Regions from separate parts of the Arthrobacter sp. YAF34 genome, predicted to be linked through region 1. Evidence: riboswitches for the same ligand, from Rfam matches in the RefSeq annotation. Region 1 holds a riboswitch; each other region holds the start of a gene.
What was found. Region 1 has a riboswitch for S-adenosylmethionine ahead of AB4Y72_RS03440 (bifunctional o-acetylhomoserine/o-acetylserine sulfhydrylase). Riboswitches for the same ligand answer to the same signal wherever they lie in the genome.
Positions count from the first base shown of each region.

Region 2: linked by a shared signal. The riboswitch ahead of AB4Y72_RS13730 (DUF1737 domain-containing protein) and the one ahead of AB4Y72_RS03440 (bifunctional o-acetylhomoserine/o-acetylserine sulfhydrylase) in region 1 are both predicted to bind S-adenosylmethionine.
Region 3: linked by a shared signal. The riboswitch ahead of AB4Y72_RS11225 (aminotransferase class V-fold PLP-dependent enzyme) and the one ahead of AB4Y72_RS03440 (bifunctional o-acetylhomoserine/o-acetylserine sulfhydrylase) in region 1 are both predicted to bind S-adenosylmethionine.

Region 1 covers NZ_JBFRCV010000002.1:233,658-241,321, reverse strand. Annotated here, with positions in the region: gene AB4Y72_RS03440 (bifunctional o-acetylhomoserine/o-acetylserine sulfhydrylase) at 3-1,319, opposite strand; SAM riboswitch class IV at 1,381-1,496, opposite strand; gene AB4Y72_RS03435 (VOC family protein) at 1,678-2,316, shown strand; gene AB4Y72_RS03430 (CPBP family intramembrane glutamic endopeptidase) at 2,502-3,269, opposite strand; gene AB4Y72_RS03425 (histidine phosphatase family protein) at 3,379-4,059, shown strand; gene AB4Y72_RS03420 (imidazolonepropionase) at 4,079-5,314, opposite strand; gene AB4Y72_RS03415 (NAD(P)/FAD-dependent oxidoreductase) at 5,326-6,447, opposite strand; gene AB4Y72_RS03410 (hypothetical protein) at 6,535-7,029, shown strand; gene AB4Y72_RS03405 (glycine C-acetyltransferase) at 7,157-7,664, opposite strand, start outside.
Region 2 covers NZ_JBFRCV010000010.1:118,155-125,818, reverse strand. Annotated here, with positions in the region: gene AB4Y72_RS13745 (hypothetical protein) at 1-13, shown strand, start outside; gene AB4Y72_RS13740 (O-succinylhomoserine sulfhydrylase) at 18-1,226, opposite strand; gene AB4Y72_RS13735 (rhodanese-like domain-containing protein) at 1,227-1,646, opposite strand; gene AB4Y72_RS13730 (DUF1737 domain-containing protein) at 1,643-1,891, opposite strand; SAM riboswitch class IV at 2,000-2,114, opposite strand; gene AB4Y72_RS13725 (hypothetical protein) at 2,447-3,403, shown strand; gene AB4Y72_RS13720 (aminodeoxychorismate lyase) at 3,414-4,382, opposite strand; gene cls (cardiolipin synthase) at 4,524-5,951, shown strand; gene pabB (aminodeoxychorismate synthase component I) at 6,013-7,664, opposite strand, start outside.
Region 3 covers NZ_JBFRCV010000008.1:16,919-24,582, forward strand. Annotated here, with positions in the region: gene AB4Y72_RS11185 (PadR family transcriptional regulator) at 1-441, shown strand, start outside; gene AB4Y72_RS11190 (50S ribosomal protein bL37) at 537-611, shown strand; gene rsrA (mycothiol system anti-sigma-R factor) at 705-965, opposite strand; gene AB4Y72_RS11200 (sigma-70 family RNA polymerase sigma factor) at 962-1,714, opposite strand; gene AB4Y72_RS11205 (DoxX family protein) at 1,963-2,511, shown strand; gene aroA (3-phosphoshikimate 1-carboxyvinyltransferase) at 2,519-3,907, shown strand; gene rsgA (ribosome small subunit-dependent GTPase A) at 3,891-5,006, shown strand; gene hisN (histidinol-phosphatase) at 5,084-5,896, shown strand; SAM riboswitch class IV at 5,997-6,110, shown strand; gene AB4Y72_RS11225 (aminotransferase class V-fold PLP-dependent enzyme) at 6,145-7,623, shown strand.

The DNA of each region.
Region 1 (7,664 bases):
CCTTAGGCGCCCTTGGCCGCGCGGAATCCGGCGTCGAGGTCCGCGAGGATGTCATCGATGTGCTCCAGGCCGACCGAGAGCCGCACCAGCCCCGGGCTCACGCCGGCCACGGCCTGCTGCTCGGCCGAGAGCTGGCTGTGCGTGGTCGACGCCGGGTGGATCACCAGGGAGCGGACGTCGCCGATGTTTGCCACGTGCGAGTGCAGCTCGAGGGCATCGACAAACCGCTTGCCGGCCTCGGCTCCCCCGGCGATCGTGAATGCCACGACGGCGCCGGTCCCCTTGGGCCCGTACTTGCGCCCGCGTTCGTACCAGGGGCTGGACGGCAGTCCGGCGTAGGCGACCGACTCGACGTCGTCCCTGGCCTCCAGCCATTCGGCGACGCTGGTGGCGTTGGCCACGTGGCGTTCGACGCGCAGGCTGAGCGTCTCGATGCCCTGGGCAATGAGGAAGGCGTTGAACGGGGACACGGCGGAGCCCAGGTCGCGAAGGAGCTGCACCCGGGCCTTGAGGATGTAGGAGAGGTTGGCCCCGAGGGCGCCGCCGGCACCGAGGTCGCGGGCGTAGACCAGCCCGTTGTAGGTGGGGTCCGGGGTGTTGAAGCCCGGGAACCGCTCGGGGTCCTTGCCGAAGTCGAAGTTGCCGGAATCAACGATCACGCCGGCGATCGCGGCGCCGTGGCCGCCGAGGTACTTGGTGGCGGAGTGGACCACGATGTCTGCGCCCCACTCGATCGGACGGATGAGGTAGGGGGTGGACAGGGTGTTGTCCACGATCAGGGGCACGCCGGCCTCATGGGCCACCTTGGAGATGCCTTCGATGTCCAGCACGTCCTGGCGCGGGTTGGACACCACCTCGCCGAAGAACAGCTTGGTGTTGGGCTGGACGGCGTCCCGCCAGTGGTCAAGGTTGTCCGGGTCCGCAACGAATGTCACGGAGATGCCGAACTTCTTCAACGTGTGGGCGAGCAGATTGTACGTTCCGCCGTAGAGGCTGGGGCTGGCCACTACATGGTCCCCGGCTTCGGCCACGTTGAGGATCGCGAAGGTCTCGGCGGCCTGGCCGGAGCTGAGCAGCAGGGCCGCGAGGCCGCCTTCAAGGCTTGCCACGCGCTGTTCGACGGCGTCCTGGGTGGGGTTGCCGATCCGGGTATAGATGGGGGCGAGCTCGGCCAGCGCGAAGCGGTTCGCGGCGCTTTCGGCGCTTGGGAACACGAACGACGTCGTCTGGTAGATCGGGAGGGACCGCGCCCCGGTGGCGGAGTCCGCCTCCTGACCGGCGTGGATCTGGCGGGTTTCAAAGGACCAGGCAGTGGACATTGATGCTCCTCAAGGGACCGGGCACAGCACCGCCCAGGGCCATCGGCCCGGACCGGCACAGGCGCCGCGCTTGCCCTCCGGCGGGCGCCGGACGGCCAGGTCTTCACCCGGGGCACCCCACCGCGATACGAGGGTTGCCGGCCAGCAAGCCGGGGCTGTGCGCTGGCACTCATGACCTTGCTTCAGTCTAGGAAGGGCGGGCGGGCGTTGGATAGCTTTGTGACGAACATGAAGATGACGGACCGTGGCGCCGCCTGCAGACGCTTCCCGGGCTGCCGCTGACGGCGCGCCGTGACATCCTATGACGGTAAGGGGAGCCTAAGCTGAGAGGTCCATCACAAAGTGCCAAGATGAGGGCATGCGCATGGATCACGTCTCTTACGCCTGTGAACACGATGGCTTGGCAGCCACCACTGAACGTATTGCGTCCGCCCTCGGCGTCGAAGCCGTAAAGGGCGGAGTGCACCCCCGTTTCGGGACACGCAACATGATTATCCCGCTCGCGGGCCACAAGTACCTGGAAGTCGTTGAGGTCCTGAACCACCCGGCGTCGGACAAGGCTCCCTTTGGCCAGGCCGTCCGGGCACGCTCCGAGGCCGGCGGCGGCTGGATGGGCTGGTGCGTCGAAGTGGACGACCTCGCCCCGTTCGAGGAGCGGCTGGGCCGCTCGGCCGTGAACGGCAACCGGAAGTTCCCCGACGGCCGTGAACTGGTCTGGAAGCAGATCGGCATCCTGGGCCTCATCGCCGATCCCCAGGTGCCGTACATGCTCAAGTGGGAGGGCAATCCGGAGCTCCACCCGTCCAAAGCCTACGAGAGCGATGTCAAAATGTCCGCGCTGACCATTGCCGGTTCCGCAGAGCGGGTGACCGAATGGCTGGGCGAGCCGGTGGAAAAGCCGCTGGAGGACGTGGCCGTTCACTGGATCGCGCCGCACGGCACGCCCGGCATCCTCTCCGTCACCTTCGAGACCGCTTCCGGAGCGGTCACGATCTAACGCTGCACCTGCCCCACACTTCGGCCGCCATCTAAGGGTGCCAACGTTGTCACCCTTAGATGGCGGCCGATACTTCTTTAAGGCCGGCCGGGGTCGCCTGTTCATAAAAGCAACGCGGGGTCACTTCGCGCCCGTCCGGAGGCTCCGGATGGGCCGAAAGTGACCCCGCGTTGCTGTGTTGGCTGTCAGCCCAGGCCCACGGCTTTGCCGAACAGGCTGAATCCCACGAACGCCACGGTATCCAGGATGGCGTGCGCGATCACGAGCGGCATGACGCGCTTGGTCCGGGTGTACACCAGGGCGAAGACAACGCCCATCACCGCGTTGCCGATGAACGGCCCGAACCCCTGATAGAGGTGGTAGCTGCCGCGGAGCAGGGCGCTGGCGGCGATGGCCGCCGGGGTGCTCCAGCCCAGTTTTCCAAGCCGGTCGAGCAGGTAGGCCACCACGATCACTTCCTCGACCACCGCGTGCCGGATCGCGGAGAGGACAAGGACCGGCACCGTCCACCAGTACGCGTCCAGCGCACTGGGGATGATCGCCGTCGTGATCCCCAGGGCCCGGCCGGCGGCGTAGAGCGCCAGGGACGGAACGCCGATGACCGCGGCGAGCCCCAGTCCCTGCAGCAGGTCCTTGCCGGGTCGGGCGAAGTCGAAGCCGATCTTCCGGAACGCCGAGGTGCCGTGCTCTCCGCCCGGCCACCGTTCGGTGAGGAAGTAGATCACCAGGGCCACGGGGACCAGGGCGAAGAAGATGTCCAGCAGCTGGTAGGTGAGATCGAAGTATTCGCGCGGGCTCTGCGAACGGTTCAGCGTGGACGTCCCCTGGGCCAGCGGCGCCTGGGTCATTTTGTCCATGAGCTGCACGACGGAATAGACCGCGGACTGCCCCAGCGACAGCCCCAGGACAATCAACACTTCGAACCGCAGCCGACGGCGGGAGGGAACCAACATGGTCCTATCTTGCCTGCAGTTGCCGAGAGTTTGCTGGTCTTAGGAGCGCGCCGGCCGTGCGGGGCTTTGCCTACGGCCCTTGCTTTTGGGACCCCTATGCTTGGGGACTATGAGTGCGCCCCGGAAAATCATCATGATCCGGCACGGCCAGTCCGCTGCCAATGCCGACACCTCGATCTACAACCGCGTTCCGGACTACCGGATCCCGCTGACGCCGCTCGGGCTGGAGCAGGCGGCGGCGGCCGGCGTCGAGGTCCGGCGCCAGTTGGACGGCCGCCCGGTGTGCGTCTACGTCTCGCCGTACCTGCGCGCTTACCAAACGCTCGAGGCGCTCAATCTGGGTCCCCTCGTGGAGCGGGTGATCGAGGAGCCCCGGCTGCGGGAACAGGACTGGGCCAACTTTCAGATCGCCGGTGACATCGAGGACCAGAAGGAGCTCCGCAACGCCTACGGGCACTTCTTCTACCGCTTCCGCGAGGGCGAGTCAGGCTCCGATGTGTATGACCGGATTTCCTCCTTCATGGAAACCCTGTACCGGCACTGGTCGAGGCCCAGCTATGCGCCGAATGCACTGTTTGTGACGCACGGACTGACCATGCGGCTGTTCTGCATGCGCTGGTTCCACTGGTCCGTGGAGTATTTCGAGTCCTTGAACAACCCGGAGAACGCCGAGGTCCGCACCCTGCTGCGCAGTGCGCACGGCAAGTACGAGCTTGACAAGCCCTTCACCCAGTGGGAGAAGAGGCGTGTGGACGAGACCGTTCTCGACGCCCCGCCGATGTTTTTCTAGCTGTGCCGGGACAGTACAGCTAGCGCACCGCCTGGGCTGCGCTGACCTGCTGTTCTGTGCCGGCCCGCCATACGGCGTGCGTCAGGGGGATGCCGGGCCGGTAGGCCAGGTGCGTGGCGGACGGCGCATTGAGCAGGTGCAGGTCCGCGCGGTGTCCGACGGCGATCGAGCCCACCGCGCGTTCGCCGTCGACGTCGTTCCCGGACTCCCGCCCGAGGGCCAACGCGCCGCCGTAGGTCGCTGCGCGGACCGCCTCGTGGACGCTGAGCCGCATCTGCAGAACGGCGGTGGTGACGCAGAACGCCATGGAGCTCGTGTACGACGTGCCGGGGTTGCAGTTGGAGGCCAGGGCCAGCTGCGCGCCGGCGTCGAGCAGGGCCCGGCCCGGGGCCAGCGGCTGCCGGGTGGAGAGATCGCAGGCCGGCAGGCACGTCGCGACCGTGCCGCGCGTGCCTCCGCCGGAGCCGGCGTCCCAGCCGAACCAGCTGCCGGCGAGCGCCTCGATGTCCGCGGCGGAGAGGTAGTTCACGTGGTCCACGCTCGCGGCGCCGAATTCCACGGCGAGCCGGACGCCCGGGCCCTCGCCGAGCTGGTTGCCGTGGACGCGCAGGCCCAGCCCGGCGTCCTTGCAGGCCTGGAGCACCCGGCGGGACTGGTCCTCGTTGAAGGCGCCCCGCTCGCAAAAGACGTCGGCCCAGCGGACGTAGGGCAGCACGGCGGCGAGCATCGGCCCGCACACCAGCTCCGTATATTCCTCCGCGTCCGTCCCGGCGGGCACCAGGTGCGCCCCCAGATAGGTGACTTCGTCCGCGACCGTGGAGGCGATCCGGGCGCTGCGGGCCTCGTTCTCAAGGTCCAGGCCGTAGCCGGTCTTGGTCTCCAGGTACGTGGTGCCCTGCGACACGGCCTCGGCGACCCGGCCCATCGCCAGCCGGGTGAGGTCGAAGTCGCTCGTGCCCCGGGTGGCACCGGTGGTGACGGCGATGCCGCCGGCGCTGTAACTCTCCCCCGCCATCCGGGCCTCGAACTCGGCCGTGCGGTCCCCCGCGAAAATCAGGTGGGTGTGCGAATCGACCCAGCCCGGCAGGAGCGCCCGGCCCCCGGCGTCCACGCTTTCGTCCGCGGCAGGGGCGTCGGCCGCGGGACCGAGCCAGGAAATCCGCTCGCCCTCGATCACCACTGCCGCGTCGCGGAGGATGCGGTGTTCCGCGTCCTGGGTCATCAGTTCGGCGATGTTGGTGATGAGGGTGCTCATGGAACCATTCTTCAGCGCCGGATGGACCAGCGGGTCGCGGCCAGCGCCTCCGCTGTCCGGGATGCCGGACTGGCGTCCGCGGCAGCAACGGAAGCGGCGGACCCCTGGCCGGCGAGGATGAGCCCGGCGGCCAGCTCCGCAATGCCGGAGGAGGTCTGGAACCCGTAACCGCCCTGGCCGGCGAGCCAGAAGAATCCGGTGGCCTCGGCATCGAATCCCACCACGGGAACGCCGTCGGCCGCCTCCGTCCGCAGCCCCGTCCAGGCCTTGCGGACGCCACGGATCCCGAGTGCTGTGACGGTGTTGAGCCGGGCGATGAGTCGTTCGACGTCGCCGGGGTAGGGCTGCGCGTCCTCCGGGCCGCTCGGGACAGACTCCGAAGGCGAGATGAGGACCTGTGCTCCGTCCGGGCGGAAATAGAAGGATTCGTCGGCAGCGGCCACAAAGGGGCTGGACTCCGGGAGGGGATGGTCGACGTCGACGATCGCCGCGGTGCGCCGGTACGGCTGCAGCTGGACCTTTTCGACGCCGCTGAGGACGGCAAGTTCATCCGCCCAGGCCCCGGCGGCATTGACCACGACGGCGGACTGGAAGCCTTCCTGCCCGGCGCCCAGTTCCCAGCCGGTGCCAAGGCGCTGGGCCGAATGGACCCTGGCGCCGGTGATGATGTCCACTCCGCCAGCCTCCGCACGGCGCCGGTGGTCCTCGAGCAGCACGGGGGCGTTGCAGGCGAAGGAGCCAGTGTCCAGGCCAGCGGCGCTGAACGAGTCCGGGACCAGGGCCGGGCACAGCTCCAGTGCCTCGGCGTGGGTGATCCGGTGCATGTGGCCGCTGGCCTCCGCCTGGACGGTGGCGTCGTCCCCGATCAGCATGAAGCTGCGCGGCGTGAGCACCGGTTCCGGACGGTCGGCGTCCTGGGCGGCGATGAGGTCCAGCGTCCGGACGGTGAGTTCCTGGACCACGGGCGGGCCGTAGCTGGGAATCAGCTGCCGCGCCGAGCGGGCCGAGGTGTGGTAGGCCAGGGTCTGCTCGGCTTCGACCAGGGCCACGCTGCAGTGCCCGGCCAGCGTGGCAGCCAGGGACAGGCCGGCAATACCGCCGCCGACAATTACGACATCGTAAGTATCTGACATGGCTCCATCCTTGCAGATTGTCCGGGCCATGGCCGCAAGGGAGATGCTCCTATCGACATGTCCGAGGCCGGGACTTACGCTGGCCGCATGACGCCGCTGCGGTCCCTCGCCTGGCTGACAGTCCTGCTGCCGGCCCTGGTGCCCGTTGCGGGGTGCGCGAGGGTTTGCCCGGCCATTGCGTGGACGAACTTCGTCACCGTGACCTTGGCTGGAGACACCCGCAGTGTGTCCTGGGTGCAGCTGTGCACCCCGGACTCATGTTCCCGGGCGACGGAGAGCCCTGCGCCGCGGACCGTCCTCCCGTCCGCGACGGTAACCCCCACCGGGGCCAACGGCCTCGGATTCCCGCCGGGTAGCGGTCCCATTCAGCGTCCCATCACCGTCGAGAAGTTCGGCCCGGACCGTTGGCGGTTTGGATTCGAGATCGACTCCCCCGGGTCTGTGACCGTCCGGGCCCTGGACCCAGCCGGAAATACCCTCGCCGAGAAAAAGATGACCTTGGCCTGGCAGCGGACCGGCGGAACGGCGGAGTGTGGCGGCCCGGAGACAGCATCACCGCTCACGCTGACAGTCAACTCTTAGCGCTGGCAGTCGCCGGGCAAGGAACGAACTGCTCCCTCCATGAAGCTGCTCCCCGAAAGTCAGGACTGAATTTTCAGTCCGACTTTCGGGGAGCAGTTCAGCGTGGGGCCTGGCTCAGGGATCCGGCCTAGGCGGCTGCGACGGCCGCGCGGCTCCGGATGAACGCCTGCACGCACGCCTCGACGTCGTCGGCGCTGTGCGCGGCGGAGAGCTGCACGCGGATCCGGGCGGCGCCCTTAGGCACCACCGGGTAGCTGAACGCCGTGACGAAGACGCCGTGGTGGAGCATGGCGTCGGCCACCTTGGCCGCCATGACGGCGTCGCCGAACATCACCGGGACAATCGCGTGCTCGCCGGGGAGGAGGTCGAAGCCTTCCTCGGTCATGCGGTTCCGGAAGAGTTCGGCGTTGGCGAAGAGCTTGCCGCGCAGTTCGCCGGAGTTCTCCACGAGGTCCAGGGCCTTGAGCGTGGCTGCGACGATTGCCGGGGCCAGCGAGTTGGAGAACAGGTACGGGCGGGCCTTCTGGCGGAGCATCGCCACGACCTCGCCACGGCCGGAGACGTAGCCGCCGGAGGCGCCGCCGAGGGCCTTGCCGAAGGTGCCGGTGTAGATGTCCACGCGGTCCGAGACGCCG
Region 2 (7,664 bases), on a different contig from region 1:
GGCCTGGGCGTGAGCGCCTAGACCTGCTTGAGGGCCTGGCCGAGGTCGCGGATCAGGTCCTCGACGTCCTCCAGGCCCACCGACAGCCGCACCACGCCGTCGCTGAGTCCGATCGCCGCGCGGCCCTCCGGACCCATGGCGCGATGCGTCGTGGTGGCCGGGTGGGTGATCAGGGACTTCGAATCGCCGAGGTTGTTGGAAATGTCGATGATCCGCAGCGCGTCCAGGAGCGCGAAGGCGGCTTCCTTGGCGGTGCGTCCGGGGGAGGGCGAAAGCTCCAGCGTGAGCACGGTGCCGCCGGCCTTCATCTGCTTCACCGCGAGATCGTGCTGCGGGTGGGACGGGAGCAGCGGGTACTTCACCCAACTGACGGCGGGCTGTCCCTCAAGCCATCCGGCCAGCCGCAGGGCGGAGGCCGAGGAATGGTTGACGCGCAGGCCCATGGTCTCCAGCCCCTTGGTCAGGACCCAGGCGTTGAAGGCCGAGAGCGACGGTCCGGTGTGCCGCATGAGCTGCTTGACGGGTCCGTCGATGAATTCCTTGGTGCCTAGGATCGCCCCGCCCAGCACGCGTCCCTGGCCGTCGATGTGCTTCGTGCCGGAGTAGACGATTACGTCCGCGCCGAGGTCGCCGCAGCGCTGCAGGAGCGGGGTGGCGAAGACGTTGTCGACCACCACCGTGGCCCCCGCCGCATGGGCGAGCTCGCTCACGGCGGCGATGTCCACGATTTCCTGCATCGGGTTCGACGGCGACTCGAAGAAGACCGCCGTCGTGGGCCGGGACAGCGCGGACTGCCACTGTTCCAGGTCAGGGCCGTCGACAAAGACCGTCTCGACGCCCCAGCGCGGCAGGATCTCATTGAGGATCACAAAGCACGAGCCGAAAAGCGAGCGGGCGGCGACCACCCGGTCCCCGGCCCCCAGCAGCGCGCCCAGGGCGGTGAACACGGCGGACATGCCCGACGCGGTCGCAAAACACGCCTCGGTTCCCTCCAGCAGCCGGAGCCTCTCTTGGAAGGTCGCGACCGACGGGTTGCCGTAGCGGGAGTAGACGAAGCGCTCGTCCTCGCCGGTGAAGGCGCGCTCGGCGGCGGCCGCGGACTCGTAGACGAAACCGGAGTTGAGGAAGATCGGTTCGGCGGTTTCCTGGAAGCCGGTGCGGTCAAGGCCGCCACGGACGGCCTGGGTGTCGGCCGACCAGCCGGCGGCGTCGGGATTGAAAGTCACTTAAATCTTTCCGAGCTTGGTGGGGAGGCCGCGGTTCTTCCAGCCGTTGACGGTGCGTTCGCCGGAGCGGTCGGGCTCGCCCTCAAAGCCCTCGAGAACGTTGTACGAGGTGTAGCCGGCGGCTGTTGCGGCCCTCGCGGCGGCAATCGACCGGGCGCCGGAGCGGCACAGGAACACCAGTTCCACGCCGGTGTCCTCCGGGGCCTGCCGCCGGAGCTGGTCGACGAAGTGCGGGTTGGGCGCGCCGCCGGCGAGGTTCCATTGGATGAAGAGCGGATCATTGCGCGTCTCGCCCGCGGACGTGGTGTCCGGGACGCCGATGTGAGCCCATTCGCCCTCGGTCCGGACGTCCACCAGGACGGCTCCGGCCTCCAGTTTGGCCCACGCGGCCTGCGGGCTGAGGTCTCCGGCGTAGCTCATGCGTGGCCCTCGAAGGCCTCATCCGCGCCAAACTCGTCAGCGTCGAGTTCATCAACGGCGTTGGCTACGGCGGCGTCCGCGCTGGCAATCGCCGCCGGCAGGACCAGCGCCTGCGCCACGATCACCGTGCTGCCGTTGAAGGTGGCGGCGGGACTTCCGTGCAGGACATAGCCCTCGGCCAGGGCGGCCGACACGCGCTCACAGAAATCGCGGTCATCCGGTCCGGTGAACAGCCGGTAGGCCAGCTTTTGCTCCCCCGCGGATGCGGCTCCGGACGTCGCACCGGGGGCTGTGTTTGGGGATGCCTTTTCGGGTACTACGGGGGCGGACGTGTCGGGCACGACGGATCTCCTCTTTCACGCTTGCAGTTCGAATGGTGATTCTGCCGAGTCTTCACCTGAGGCACCCCGCCGCGAAAGGGAGGGTTGCCGACCGGCCAGTCAGGGCTTGGCACCGGTTCTCATTACTCCCCAAAAACGTAACACTTACGACGCCGACCCGCACCGCCGCCGTCGTCATGTTCCGTAACCGGATCACGCCCAAGGCCCGAGGCCCAATAACCGGGGCGGCGCGGCGCGGCGCGGCGCAGACGCCGGACGGGGCGAGTAGTGCCCGGTCCCATTTTCGGGTACCACCCACTCGTGCGCGGCCCGACGATGCGCCGTGTACTGGTGGGGACCGGACCGACGCCCCGGCCACGAAGCAACGTGTCAGCAATTCCACACTGTCTGGAACTAGGGGCCGGGAGACCGCCGGAGCCGCAGCCGCGGCCCGGCAGGTGACGGCGGAATGGAGCAATCATGGGTCCGCGCATACTGGTTACCGGTGTAGCGAGCGCCGCCGGCCGGACCGTCGCGGCCCAGCTCGCCGCCCGCGGCGTCCCCTGCCTCGGCTCCGACGCCCGCGCCGATACCCGTCAAGCCGGGGACGGCCCAGCGGTGGCAGCGGTCAGGCTCCTGCCGGCGACGGACCCGGACATGGTGCTGGACCTGCGCCGGCTGGTGGACCGGGAAGCCATCAACGTCATCATTCCGACCCTCAGCGTGGAGCTGCCGGTCCTGGCCGCGGCCCGCGCCGGATTCGGGCGGGACGTCCGGATCATCGTCGGCGACCCTGCCGCGGTGGCCCTCGCCAACGACCGGCTGTTGACCGCATGGGCGTTGCAGGCGGCCGGCATTCCGGTTCCGCGCTTCGCGGTCCCCGGGGACCTGGCTGCCGCGCCGGCGTCCCTGGCGGACCTCAACGGCCCCGTCGTGGTCAAGCCGCGGATCTTCAAAGGCACCCGCGCCGTCCACCTGCTGGCCGGGACCGCCGCCGTGAGCTGGAAGAATATGGCGCCCGGGCAGCTGGTCCAGGAGTTCATCCCGGGTGCCGACTACGTCGCCCTGGTGTTCGGCACCCCGGCCCGCAACGCGATGGCCCCGCTGGCAGTGGTCCTGGAGAAGACGAAAACCCCGTACGGGCGCGCGGGCAGCGACGAGGTCAGCCGCAGGGTACCGGCGGGCGAGGCCGGGGACGTGCGGAAGCTGGGCCTGGCGGCCGTGCGCGCACTCGGACTGACCGGGCCGGTGCAGGTCCAGATCCGGCGCCGCGCCGACGGGACCCCCGTAGTGCTGGGCGTCTGCGCGACGCTGGGGGAGAACAGTACGTGGGCACCGGAACTGCTCGACGCCGTGCTGGCAACTTTCATGCTCCCGGCCTTCAATCCCGCCTCCTTCCGGCGCTGCCCGGCAGTTCCCGCGGATGCGCTGGGGTGACCCGGCCTAGCTATTCGATGGTGGCGAACAGGGCGTTGAGTTCGGCCGTGAGCTGCCTGCGGAGCTCCGCGGTGCCGATTTCCTGGCCGTCGATGTGGTTCACCGGCGCCAGGAGCCGGATGCTGGAGATCAGCCAGACGGCGTCGGCGTCCAGCAGGTCCTTCGGCTCCAGCGGTCCGTAGCCCAGTTCCCAGCCTGCAGCCTTGGCCGCGGTGAACAGGGCGCCCTGCGAGGTGCCCGGCAGGATGCCGCTGTCCAGCTGCGGGGTGATGAGCCGCCGGATCGTGCGCACGCCGCCGGCGCCGTCGTCCGACGTTTCCAGATGCGCCAGCAGAACGGTCGACGTCGGCCCCTCCAGGACCCGGCCGTCCGCGGACGTGAAGATGACGTCGTCCGCGCCGTGCCGGTGGGCGTGACGCAGCGCCGCCATGTTCACGGCGTAGGAGAGGGTCTTGGCGCCGAGCAGCAGCCAGGGGGCGCGCTCGCCGACTTCGCTGTCGTAGCCGCGGTCCAGCAGGATGACGTCGATTCCGGTCTCGCGCTGGCGGCGCCCCGCCGCCGAGGGGGCGGAGGCCTGGACCCAGCAGGTGGGGGCTGCGGCGCCCTCCGGCCCGCGGGTGACGAGCAGCTTCACCACCACCTCGTCCCCTGCCGCGTCGCCGCCGGCAGCCAGGGCCGGATCCTGGCGCCGGTACTCGCCGATGGCGGTGTCCACGGCACGCCGCCACGCGTCCTCGGCCGGGATGTCCAGCTCCAGCAGGCGGGCCGAGCCGGCCAGCCGGGTCAGGTGCGCCTGGATCTTGCGGGGCCGGCCGCCCACGGCCAGGAGCGATTCGAAAACGCCGTCGCCGCGGGTGGCGCCCAGGTCCGTGGCCATGAGCTGCGGCTTCGACGCGTCCGCCACGCGGCCGCCGTCGAACGCCGGGTCCAGGAAGACCAGCACGGTTGCGGGCGCAGGAACAGCGGCAGGAGAGGTCATGGCAACAGCTTAGTCCCGGTGGTCCCGGGATAGGATTTGCTCGTTGCCCGTTCCGGAACTGTTCCGCGGGCTTGAAGCGTGAGGGGTTCGCCTGTGCTGTGGCAATTTCCGATGGCGGAGACCTTGCCGTCCTGGGCCGTTATGATCCTGACCCTGATCGATTTCGCCATCCGGGTGCTTGTCTTGGGCATCATCCCCGGAAACCGGCGGCCCACCACCGCGATGGCGTGGCTACTGTGCATCTTCATTGTGCCCACCATAGGCCTGCTGTTGTTCCTGCTGTTCGGCAACTTCCGGCTGTCCCGGCGCCGCCGCGCCCAGCAGGAAGCGGTCAACACCAGGATCCGGGCGGGGACGTCGGAACTGCAGGCCGTCGAGAGCCGCTACGCCGGACCGGAATGGGTGGCATCCGCCTCCGAACTGAACAAGACGCTGGGGTCGCTGCCGATGGTGGACGGCAACAGCGTCGAACTGCTGCCTGGCTACCCCGACTCCATCAAGGCGATGACCGAAGCCGTCAGGGGCGCCAAATGGTTTGTCAACGCCGAGTTCTACATCATGAGCTCGGATCACGTCACGGACGATTTGCTGACTGCCATGGAGGAGGCCACGGAGCGCGGCGTCGAGGTCCGCGTCCTCTTTGACCACCTCGGCTCGCTCCGAATCAAGGGCTACCGCCGCCTGAAGGACCGGCTCAACGCCAGCAAGATCCGCTGGCGGCCCATGCTGCCGCTGAGCCCGGTGCACGGCCAATGGCGCCGGCCGGATCTTCGCAACCACCGCAAGATCATGGTAATCGACGGCGAAATCGCCTTCACCGGATCCCAAAACCTCATCGAGCCGTCCTACAACAATCCCAAGCACCGCAAGGTGGGCCGCGAATGGGTGGAGCTCATGGCCTGCCTGCGCGGGCCGATTGTCACCACCTTGAACGTGGTCTTCGCGACCGACTGGCTCAGCGAGACCAACGAATCCCTGGAAGAGCAACTGGAACACCGGCCGGAGCCTCACCCCGGCAACGTCACGGCACAGGTGGTCCCCAGCGGCCCCGGCTTCATCACCGAGAACAACCTGCGGCTCTTCAACACCCTCATCTACTCGGCCCAGCACAAAATCTCGCTGTGCAGCCCCTACTTCGTCCCGGACGACTCGCTCCTGTATGCGGTGACGACGGCGGCGCAGCGCGGCGTCGAAGTGGAACTCTTTGTCTCGGAAAAGGGCGACCAGTTCCTCGTCCACCACGCGCAGCAGTCCTACTACGAGGCCCTGCTCGAGGCGGGCGTGCGGATCTACCTCTACAAAGCCCCGTTTGTGCTGCACGCCAAGCACTTCACGATTGACAACGAAGTTGCGGTGCTGGGCTCCAGCAACATGGACATGCGCTCCTTCTCGCTGAACCTCGAGGTGTCCGTGATGCTCCTCGGCGAGGACATCGTCCAGCGGATCCGTGCCGTGGAGGACACCTACCGCAGCATCTCGCACGAACTGGTGCTCGACGACTGGATGAAACGGCCCATGAAGGTCAAATACGTGGACAACGTGGCGAGGCTGTCGGCCGTGCTGCAGTAACCCTGGCGGCGTCTGGGACTGCAGGCCCGGCCCGTGGTGTTCCTGGAAATACCCGGGAAACTCAGCCTTCGGGAAACGCAGTGCCGAGCGCCGAGAGGACCCCGAACGCCTTGGTCCGGATTTCCTCGTACTCCTCCTGCGGGGTCGAGTCGGCGGTGACGGCACCGCCGACGCCGAGGCTCAGTTCCGCCGTGCCGTCACCGGGGGCCGTTGTCACCAGGGTCCGGATCGCCACGGCAAGGTCGGCGGACCCATTCAGGGAGAAATAGCCGATCGCCCCGGAGTACACGCCCCGCGGCGCGGCCTCCAGCCGGTCCAGAATGGCCATGGTGCTGACCTTCGGGGCGCCGGTCATCGAGCCGGCGGGGAAGCAGGCCGCGACCGCCTCGGCCCGCGGCATCCCGGGCCGCAGCCGGGCGTCGATGGTGCTGACCATCTGGTGCACCGTGGCGTAGCTCTCGATCGCGCACAGCCGGCTGACGGCCACCGAACCGGGGACGGCGAAATGGCTCAGATCATTGCGCAGCAGGTCCACGATCATGATGTTTTCCGCGCGGTCCTTGGCCGAAGACTCCAGCTCCTGCCGCAGGGCCGTGTCCGCACCTGGGTCCGGATCCCGGCGGCGGGTGCCCTTGATCGGTTCGGCCCGCATCCGGCCGTCTTCACCAATCTGCAGGAAACGTTCCGGCGACGTGCTCGCCACCGTCAGCTCGCCGAAGCGCAGATAGCTGGCGAACGGGGCCGGGTTGCGGCCCCGTAGCTGCAGGTAGGTCTGCCACGGATCCGTGCCGCAGGTGCCCGCGGTGGCGGTGGCGGTGAGTGCGGTGGTCAGGCAGACTTCGTAGGTGTTGCCCTCAGCGATCTCACGCTGGGCCTTGGAAACTTTTGCCTTGTAGACGGCCTCGGCGTCCCTGGCGGTGAAGTGTGGCGCAGCGGCGCGGGATGCGGGGGAGCCCGGCATAGGCGAACGGTCTGCAGCGGGTCCGTCCGGCGCGGCGGCCGGCCCCGAACCGGCGGCCGAACTGGACACCGAGGCGGCGACGGCCGCGCGGGCGGAACGAAGCCAGTCCCCGGCGTCGGGCGTGTCCAGGGCGAGCAGCCAGGCCGCACCCTCGGCATGGTCGAGCACCACGGCGCGGCCGGCGAAGATCAGGCAGGCATCCGGGGTGGGAGCCGGGACGTCATTGCCGCCGGTTTCACGCTTGAGTTCGTAGCCCAGGTACCCGAGCCAGCCCAGGGTGAACTCGCAAGGGAAGCCCTCCGGGGCCCGGAGCGCCGGGCGCCCCCAAACGCCGTCGAGCCAGCGGAAGAAGGGGCCGTCGATGGTCACCGTGGCCTGGCCGGCACTCACCCGGGTCAGGCCGGAACTGTGCCGGACCGCCTGCCCGAATCGGCCGCCGTCGTCGGCCAGGATGCTGAAGCGGCTCCGTTCCGCGGACTGGGGGGCGAGGCCCGCCGGGTTCAGGGAGGAGTCGAGCCACACGGCGTGGGCCGAGCCGCCGAAGAGGGTCTCAAACAGCAGCGCCGCCTCCGGCTCGGCGTCGATTCGCTCTGCCCGCAACTGCAGGCCGTCGCGGGCGGCGAGTTCAGGCAACAGGGCCGGGGCGAGGGCGGGAAGATACTGGAGGGCCAGCAGGACGTCGTCGGGGGCTGTGCCGTCCGCGCGGTTGAGTACATGCACATCGGCGCGGCCCGGGACGTCGTCGGCCGCCA
Region 3 (7,664 bases), on a different contig from region 1:
GCCACCCACACGGAGGGCCGCCGCACCAACTACAGCATCACCCCGGCGGGACTCACGGAGCTGAACAGCAGGCGGGACGAACTCGCCGGCGTCGAGAACGACATTTCAGCCTCGGTCCGCCGGCTTGCCGACAACCTGCGCCAGGACATCCGGGTCAACATGCGCGGCCTCCGGGCCGATCTTGCGGCCACCGCGGAAGCCGCGCGCACGTCGGCCCGCGCCGCGGGGTCAGCCGGCGCCGCCGGCGGCCAGCGCTACTCCGTCGAGGGCGAACGGCGGCTGAAGGAGGCGGAAATGCTCGTCCAGGCGTTCCGCGACGACATGCGGGTGGAACTCAGGCGCCACGCCGGCAGCCGCCCCGTCACCGCTGTCACACTGGAAACGGTCAGGACAGTGCTGGACCAGGCCCGGATCTCGATCCGCAACTCACTCGAGCGCTGAACTCCCCCGCTGCTGCCGCCGGTTCGCGGCGGGTGCCCCAATGTGGGAGACTTGAGGGCAGCTCTTTTGAGTACCAAAAATTAAGGAGGCCAGCTATGAGCAAGCGTGCACGTAAACGTCGTGACCGTAAGCGTGGCGGCGCGAACCACGGTAAGCGCCCCAACGCCTAAGCTACGGCTAGGATTGACAGCTTTAAGCGAAAGACCCCGGAAACCTCACGGTTCCGGGGTCTTTCGCTTTTGTTCCGGGTCCTTCGCTGCGGCTCAGGCTTCCACAGTCCGGATGGAGTGGATCCGGTCCAGGATGGAGTTCTTGAGGTTCTCCGGAGCCGCTTCGGTGCACGAACGCTTGACCATCACGCGGATGACACATTCGAGGTCGTACTGCTCCAGGCACTCCGGGCAACTGTCCAGGTGGTCCTTGATCTCTGCGATGTCTTGGTGCGTGAGCGCACCGTCCAGATATTCATAGATACGTTGCATCCGGGCGTCGTCGCAATCGCCCAGTCCCTGGCAGTCGCTCATTTCCTGTTCTCCTGTTTGTTGCTGTCGGCCGCGGCGCCTGACTCGGTGGCGGCCCTGAATCCCCGCTCCGCGGCGTAATCGGCAAGCATGTCCCGGAGCATCTTCCGGCCACGGTGCAGCCGGGACATGACGGTCCCGATGGGGGTGTTCATGATGTCTGAAATTTCCTTGTAAGCGAAGCCTTCGACGTCGGCGAAGTACACCGCCAGCCGGAACTCCTCCGGAATCGACTGCAGCGCGCGCTTCACGTCCGAATCGGGCAGGTGGTCGAGGGCCTCGGCCTCCGCCGACCGCAACCCGGACGACGTATGCGACTCGGCGCGGGCAAGCTGCCAGTCCTCGATCGTGTCCGAATTCGACTGCAGCGGCTCGCGCTGACGCTTCCGGTACAGGTTGATGTACGTGTTGGTGAGAATGCGGTACAGCCAGGCCTTCAGGTTGGTGCCGGGCTTGTACTGGTGGAACGCGGAAAACGCCTTTGTGTATGCCTCCTGGACCAGATCCTCGGCGTCCGACGGATTCCGGGCCATCCTCATGGCCGCGGAATACAGCTGGTCCACGTACTGCATCGCGTCGCGTTCAAAACGCAACCGGCGCTGTTCCGCTGACTCGGTGGAGACGTCCAGCGGCTTGCCGTCCACCTCGGTTTCCAGAGCGGCGGCCGTGCCGGGCTCAGGTGTTGGGGTGGGAGTGGCGTCGTTTCCGGCAACCTCGTGCATGGCCGCAACGGCCGGGTCCATGGTGCTCATTGCCTTCAAGTCTACTGTCCTCTTCCGCCGGGCAACCGGAACGTCCGGAAGCGCGAGGGTCCACGGTTGCCCGGAACCGGCTTGCAGTCCCGTCCTGTCCAGCACCTGCGTCAAATCTCCACCTTCCCTAGCCCGCTCGAATCTGCCTTTCACAACGGCGTCGGGCGGGCAAATATTCCGCAAAAGTGCAAGACTAGAACCGGTTCTCCCGCAATGAATCCGCGGCTCGTCCATCCAGGAGGAAATTCATGTCGTTTGTCCGCTTTCTCGCCCGGCCCATGCTCGCCTCCAGTTTCGTCCTCGCCGGCATAGACAAGCTAAAGAATGCGGATGACACCGCGGCACAGTTGTCCCCGCTGCTGCGGCGCACGGCCGACGCCCTGCCGTTCCAGACCAATGAAAAAGTCCTGGCCCGCGTGATCGGCGGCACCCAGATCGGCGCCGGCGTCTGTTTCGCCCTCGGCAAGTCCGCCCGCCTGGCAGCCACCATCCTGGCCGTCATTTCGGCCCTGAACGGTTACGTTGAATGGCGCAGCGCGGACATTTCCTCCAAGGAAGCCCGCGACGCCCGCCGCAAGCAGCTCCTGAAAAACGTGTCCCTGACCGGCGGCGTGCTGCTGGCCGCCGTCGACACCGCCGGCAAGCCCAGCCTGGCCTGGCGCGCCGGGCACCTCGCCGCCGACGCCCGCAAGAGCGCTGGGCACCTCGCCGCCGACGCCCGGAAGACCACCAACAAGAAGCTGAAGAAGGCCGACAAGGTTGTCCGCAGGGCCGCAGACCGCGCAGCCGGAGCCTAGAGCGGCAATGACTCGCGTCACCCCCTCAGCAACTGCTCCTGCACGACCGGCCGGCGGCGGCCCGCACTGGCCTGCGCCGTTCGCCGCGAGGCCGGTCGACGCGACCGTCACCGTTCCGGGGTCTAAATCCCTGACCAACCGGTACCTCGTGCTCGCCGCCCTCGCCGACGGTCCGTCCCGCCTGCGGGCACCGCTGCACTCCCGCGATTCCGCGCTGATGATTGAGGCCCTGCGGCAGTTGGGCGCCACCGTCACGGAGGTTCCCGGCGACGGCGCTTTTGGCCCCGACCTCGAAATCCTCCCGATCAGCATGGACGCCGCCGCCGCGGACACAGCAATCGACTGCGGCCTCGCCGGCACGGTCATGCGGTTTGTGCCTCCCGTGGCCGCTCTGGTTCGCGGCGCGTCCCGCTTCGACGGCGACCCGCACGCCCGCAAGCGTCCGATGGGCACCATCATTGAGGCCCTGGCGGGCCTGGGCGTGGCGGTCAGCGCGCCCGACGGCGGGCCGGCGTCGTCCCTGCCGTTCACCGTACACGGCACCGGAGACGTCCGCGGCGGCCACCTCATCATCGACGCCAGCGCGTCATCACAGTTCGTCTCCGCCCTGCTGCTGGCCGGCGCCCGCTTCACCGAGGGGCTCCATCTCGAGCACGTCGGAAAGCCCGTGCCAAGCCTGGACCACATCAACATGACGGTGGCCGTGCTGCGCGGCGTCGGCGTGGTGGTCGATGACTCGGTGCCGAACCACTGGGTTGTCTCCCCCGGCCCGATCCGTGCCTTCGACCAGCGGATCGAGCAGGACCTCTCGAACGCCGGCCCCTTCCTCGCGGCGGCCCTCGCTACCGGCGGCACCGTGCGGATCCCCAACTGGCCGGCCGGGACCACGCAGGTCGGCGACCTGTGGCGCGGCATCCTGGCGGCCATGGGCGCGACCGTGACGCTCGACGGCGGCACCCTGACCGTCAGCGGCGGCCCCGAGATCAGGGGCGGCGACTTCGACGAGACCAGCGAGCTCGCCCCCACCGTCGCGGCGCTCTGCGCCCTGGCCACCGGCCCCTCGCGGCTGAGCGGCATCGCCCACCTCCGAGGCCACGAAACGGACCGGCTCGCCGCGCTCGTCGCGGAAATCACCCGCCTCGGCGGCGACGCCGAAGAGACAGCGGACGGACTCATCATCCGCCCGGCGCGGCTGCACGGTGGCGTCGTGCACAGCTACGCGGACCACCGGATGGCCACCGCCGGCGCGATCCTGGGCCTCGCCGTGCCCGGCGTCGAAGTCGAAGACATCGGGACCACCGCCAAGACCATGCCCGGCTTCCCGCAGCTCTGGGAAGCCATGCTGGCCCAGGGCACCCCCACCAACGAGGACACCGCCGGTGGCACGCAGCACTGATTCCTGGGACGAGTCCGATGTCCGGATCCGTCCCAACAAAAAGGGCTCACGGCCCCGCACCAAGGACCGGCCCAGCCACGACGACGCCGTCACCGGACGCATCATCACGGTCGACCGCGGACGCTACACCGCCGTCGTCGGCGAAGGCACCGCCGACGAACGCAAGATCATCGCGGCGCGGGCACGGGAGCTCCGCCGCAATCCCGTGGTGGCCGGGGACTTCGTCTCCCTGGTCGGGGACGTCAGCGGCGAACCCGACACCCTTGCCCGGCTCGTCAAGATCCAGGACCGCAAGACGCTGCTACGCCGCAGTGCCGATGACACAGACCCGATCGAACGCGCCGTCGTGGCCAACGCCGACCAGCTCGTTGTGGTGGTCGCCGCGGCCAATCCCGAGCCCCGGACCGGTTTCATCGACCGCGCACTGGTGGCCGCGTACGACGCCGGCATTTCGCCGCTGCTCCTGGTGACCAAGGCCGACGTGAAGGATCCCGCCGAGCTGCTCTCCAACTACACGCACCTGGACTTCCCCGTCATCATCTCCAAGACGGCCGACTCCGCAGCGTCCGGCATCGACGCCCGCTCCGATGACGGGCTTTCCGCCCGGCTGGACAAGGACGCGGTGTCCCAGCTCCGCAGCTACCTCGACGGGAAGGTCACCGTCATGCTCGGCCATTCCGGCGTGGGCAAGTCCACCATGGTCAATGCCCTGACCGGGGCCGAACGTGCCACCGGCGGCGTCAACGCGGTGACCGGCCGCGGGCGCCACACGTCTTCCTCCGCGCTGGCGCTCAAGGTCAACGATGCCCCGGCCGGCAGCTGGATCATCGACACCCCCGGCATCCGGTCCTTCGGACTGGCCCATGTGGACCCGGACCGGATCCTGCGCTCCTTCCCGGATCTGGAACCGGGCACCGACGATTGCGAACGCGGCTGCAAGCACGACGCCACCGCCGTCAACTGCGGCGTCGACGCCTGGGTTGCGGCCGGGCACGCTGGCGCGTCGGGGCCTGCACGGCTGGCCTCCCTGCGCCGGCTGCTGGGCACGGACCCCCGTCAGGAAGCCCAGGAAACCAAGGAACTGGGCACCGTGTCCTGAGCGGCGCCGCTTCCCGGCCCGCGGCGCAGCGCCGCGGCCTCCCGGCTGGAGGCCCGCTTTCCCGGTAGTTTGGAACCATGAGCCAATCCGCTTCGAGCTACAACGATGACCTGCGCCTTGCCCATGTCCTGGCAGATTCCGTCGATTCCCAGACCATGAGCCGTTTCAAGGCGCTCGACCTTCGGATCGAAACGAAGCCCGACCTCACCCCGGTCACCGATGCCGACAAGTCCGCCGAAGAGGCCATCCGCGGCCAGCTCTCCCGGTCCCGTCCACGCGACGCCGTCCTGGGCGAGGAATTCGGCAGCTCGGGTCACGGCTCCCGCCGCTGGATCATTGACCCGATCGACGGCACCAAAAACTTTGTCCGCGGCGTCCCGGTCTGGGCCACCCTGATTGCCCTCGTTGACGAGGGCGAGCCGGTGGTCGGCGTCGTCAGCGCCCCTGCTCTGGGCAAGCGCTGGTGGGCGGCCAAGGGCTCCGGCGCCTACACGGGCCGCTCGCTGGCCGCGGCCACCCGGCTGAAGGTCTCCAACGTCTCCAAGCTTGAGGACGCCTCGCTGTCCTATTCCAGCCTCGGCGGTTGGAAGCAGCGCGGGAACCTGGACGAGTTCCTGGGCCTCACCGAGGAGGTGTGGCGCACCCGCGCCTACGGCGACTTCTGGTCATACTGCCTCGTGGCAGAGGGTGCGGTGGACATCGCTTGCGAGCCCGAACTCAACCTCTACGACATGGCCGCCCTGGTGCCGATCGTCACTGAAGCCGGCGGCCGGTTCACCTCGCTCGAGGGCGAGGACGGACCCTTCGGCGGTAACGCGCTGGCCACCAACTCGATCCTCCACTCGGAAGTGCTCAAGCGGCTCAACCCCGGACTCGACGACCTCCTCTAGGTGCGCGCTGCAGGTGCGCGCGTTCCGCGCGCGTAACAATCCGCTTCACATTCGGGGACTGCCTTCTCCCCGCCGGCGCGGATGTCCTACGCTCGATGCAGGTCACGAGTGCCAGCGCTAAACCCCGGTTTGCTGGCCGGCAACCCTCCAGACGCGGCGGGGTGCCCCGGGTGACGACCTGGCCGGTCCGGAACGGACACGGCAAGCGCGGATTCCCACGAGGGGGGGTCCTGTCCGAGTGAGGTCCCATGACAACTGCCGTTTTTCCTGCTGCCCCCGAAATCCACCCCGGTACCGATGCCAGCCATGCTGCCGGGCGGACCGATCACCGCATCACTGCCGCCGCGCGGCCGCTGGCCGCCGTCACCGGGGCCGAAATCCAGGCCCCGCTAATCCAGGGCGGCTCGGCCCGCTACGCCAACCTCGATTACGGCGCCTCCGCCCCGGCCCTGTCCGTGGTCTCGGCCTACCTGAACGAAATCCTGCCGTACTACGCGAGCGTCCACCGCGGCGCCGGCTACGCGTCCCAGATCAGCACCTCGGTCTACGAGAACGCCCGGGACATCGTGCGGGGCTTCGTGGGCGGCCGGCCGGACGATTCCGTGATCTTCACCCGCAACACCACCGATTCCCTGAACCTGCTTGCCGGCTGCCTGCCGCTGCGCGAGGGCCGGCCGGCGGGCGAGGTCCTCTACCTCGACATCGAACACCACGCCAACCTGCTGCCCTGGCAAAACGTCCCGCACCGCAGCGTCGTCGCCGCCCCCACCCTGGCCGCCACCGTGGACCGCCTCCGGGACGAGCTCGCCCGCGGCGGCGTGAGCCTGCTGGCCGTCACCGGCGCCTCCAACGTCACCGGGGAGATCCTGCCCATCCGGGCCCTCGCCGCACTGGCGCACGAATACGGCGCCAGGATCGTCGTCGACGCCGCCCAGCTGGCCCCGCACCGGCGGATAAATATCGCCGCGGACGACGTCGACTACCTCGCCTTCTCCGGGCACAAGCTGTACGCCCCGTTCGGCGCCGGCGTGCTGGTGGGGCGGACCGACTGGCTCGACGCCGGCACCCCGCACCTGGCCGGCGGTGGAGCAGTCCGCGACGCCCGGCTCGACTCCGTCAGCTGGACCACGGGACCGGCCCGGCATGAGGGCGGCTCGCCCAATGTCCTGGGCGCGGCAGCGCTGGCCCGCGCCACACAGGTGCTCGCTGCCCTGGACACGGAGCAGTGGTACGGGCATGAAGAAGCCATCCGGTCCTTCCTCGTCGAAGGGCTCCAGCGGATCGAGGGGGTAACGGTCCACCGGATCTTCGCCGATTCGACGCCCGCTTCGTCCTACCGTTCGTCCCCTGCAGGCGATGAGCCGGGCGCCGGCACCATCGGCGTCGTGAACTTTTCCGTCGAAGGCTACGACGCCGGACTGGTGGCCGCCTACTTGTCGGCCGAACACGGCATCGGCCTGCGCGACGGCCGCTTCTGCGCCCACCCTCTGCTCAAACGGCTCGGCCTGCCCGCCGGCTCCCTGCGGGCCAGCTTCGGCCTCGGGTCGCGGCTGGAGGATGCCGAGCGGCTCCTGGCCGGCCTGCGGCACCTGCGGCAAGACGGGCTCGGCTGGGACTACGTGGTGGACGCCGGCCGCTGGGTGCCGGCCAACGACAACCGCAGCTACCCGCACTGGGCGCCGAACACCCCGGGCACGGCCGGTGCCGCACCCTGCAGTGTGGACTAAGGCGTCTTACGGGCGGCAGAATCGGGACCCGGTCCAGTGCG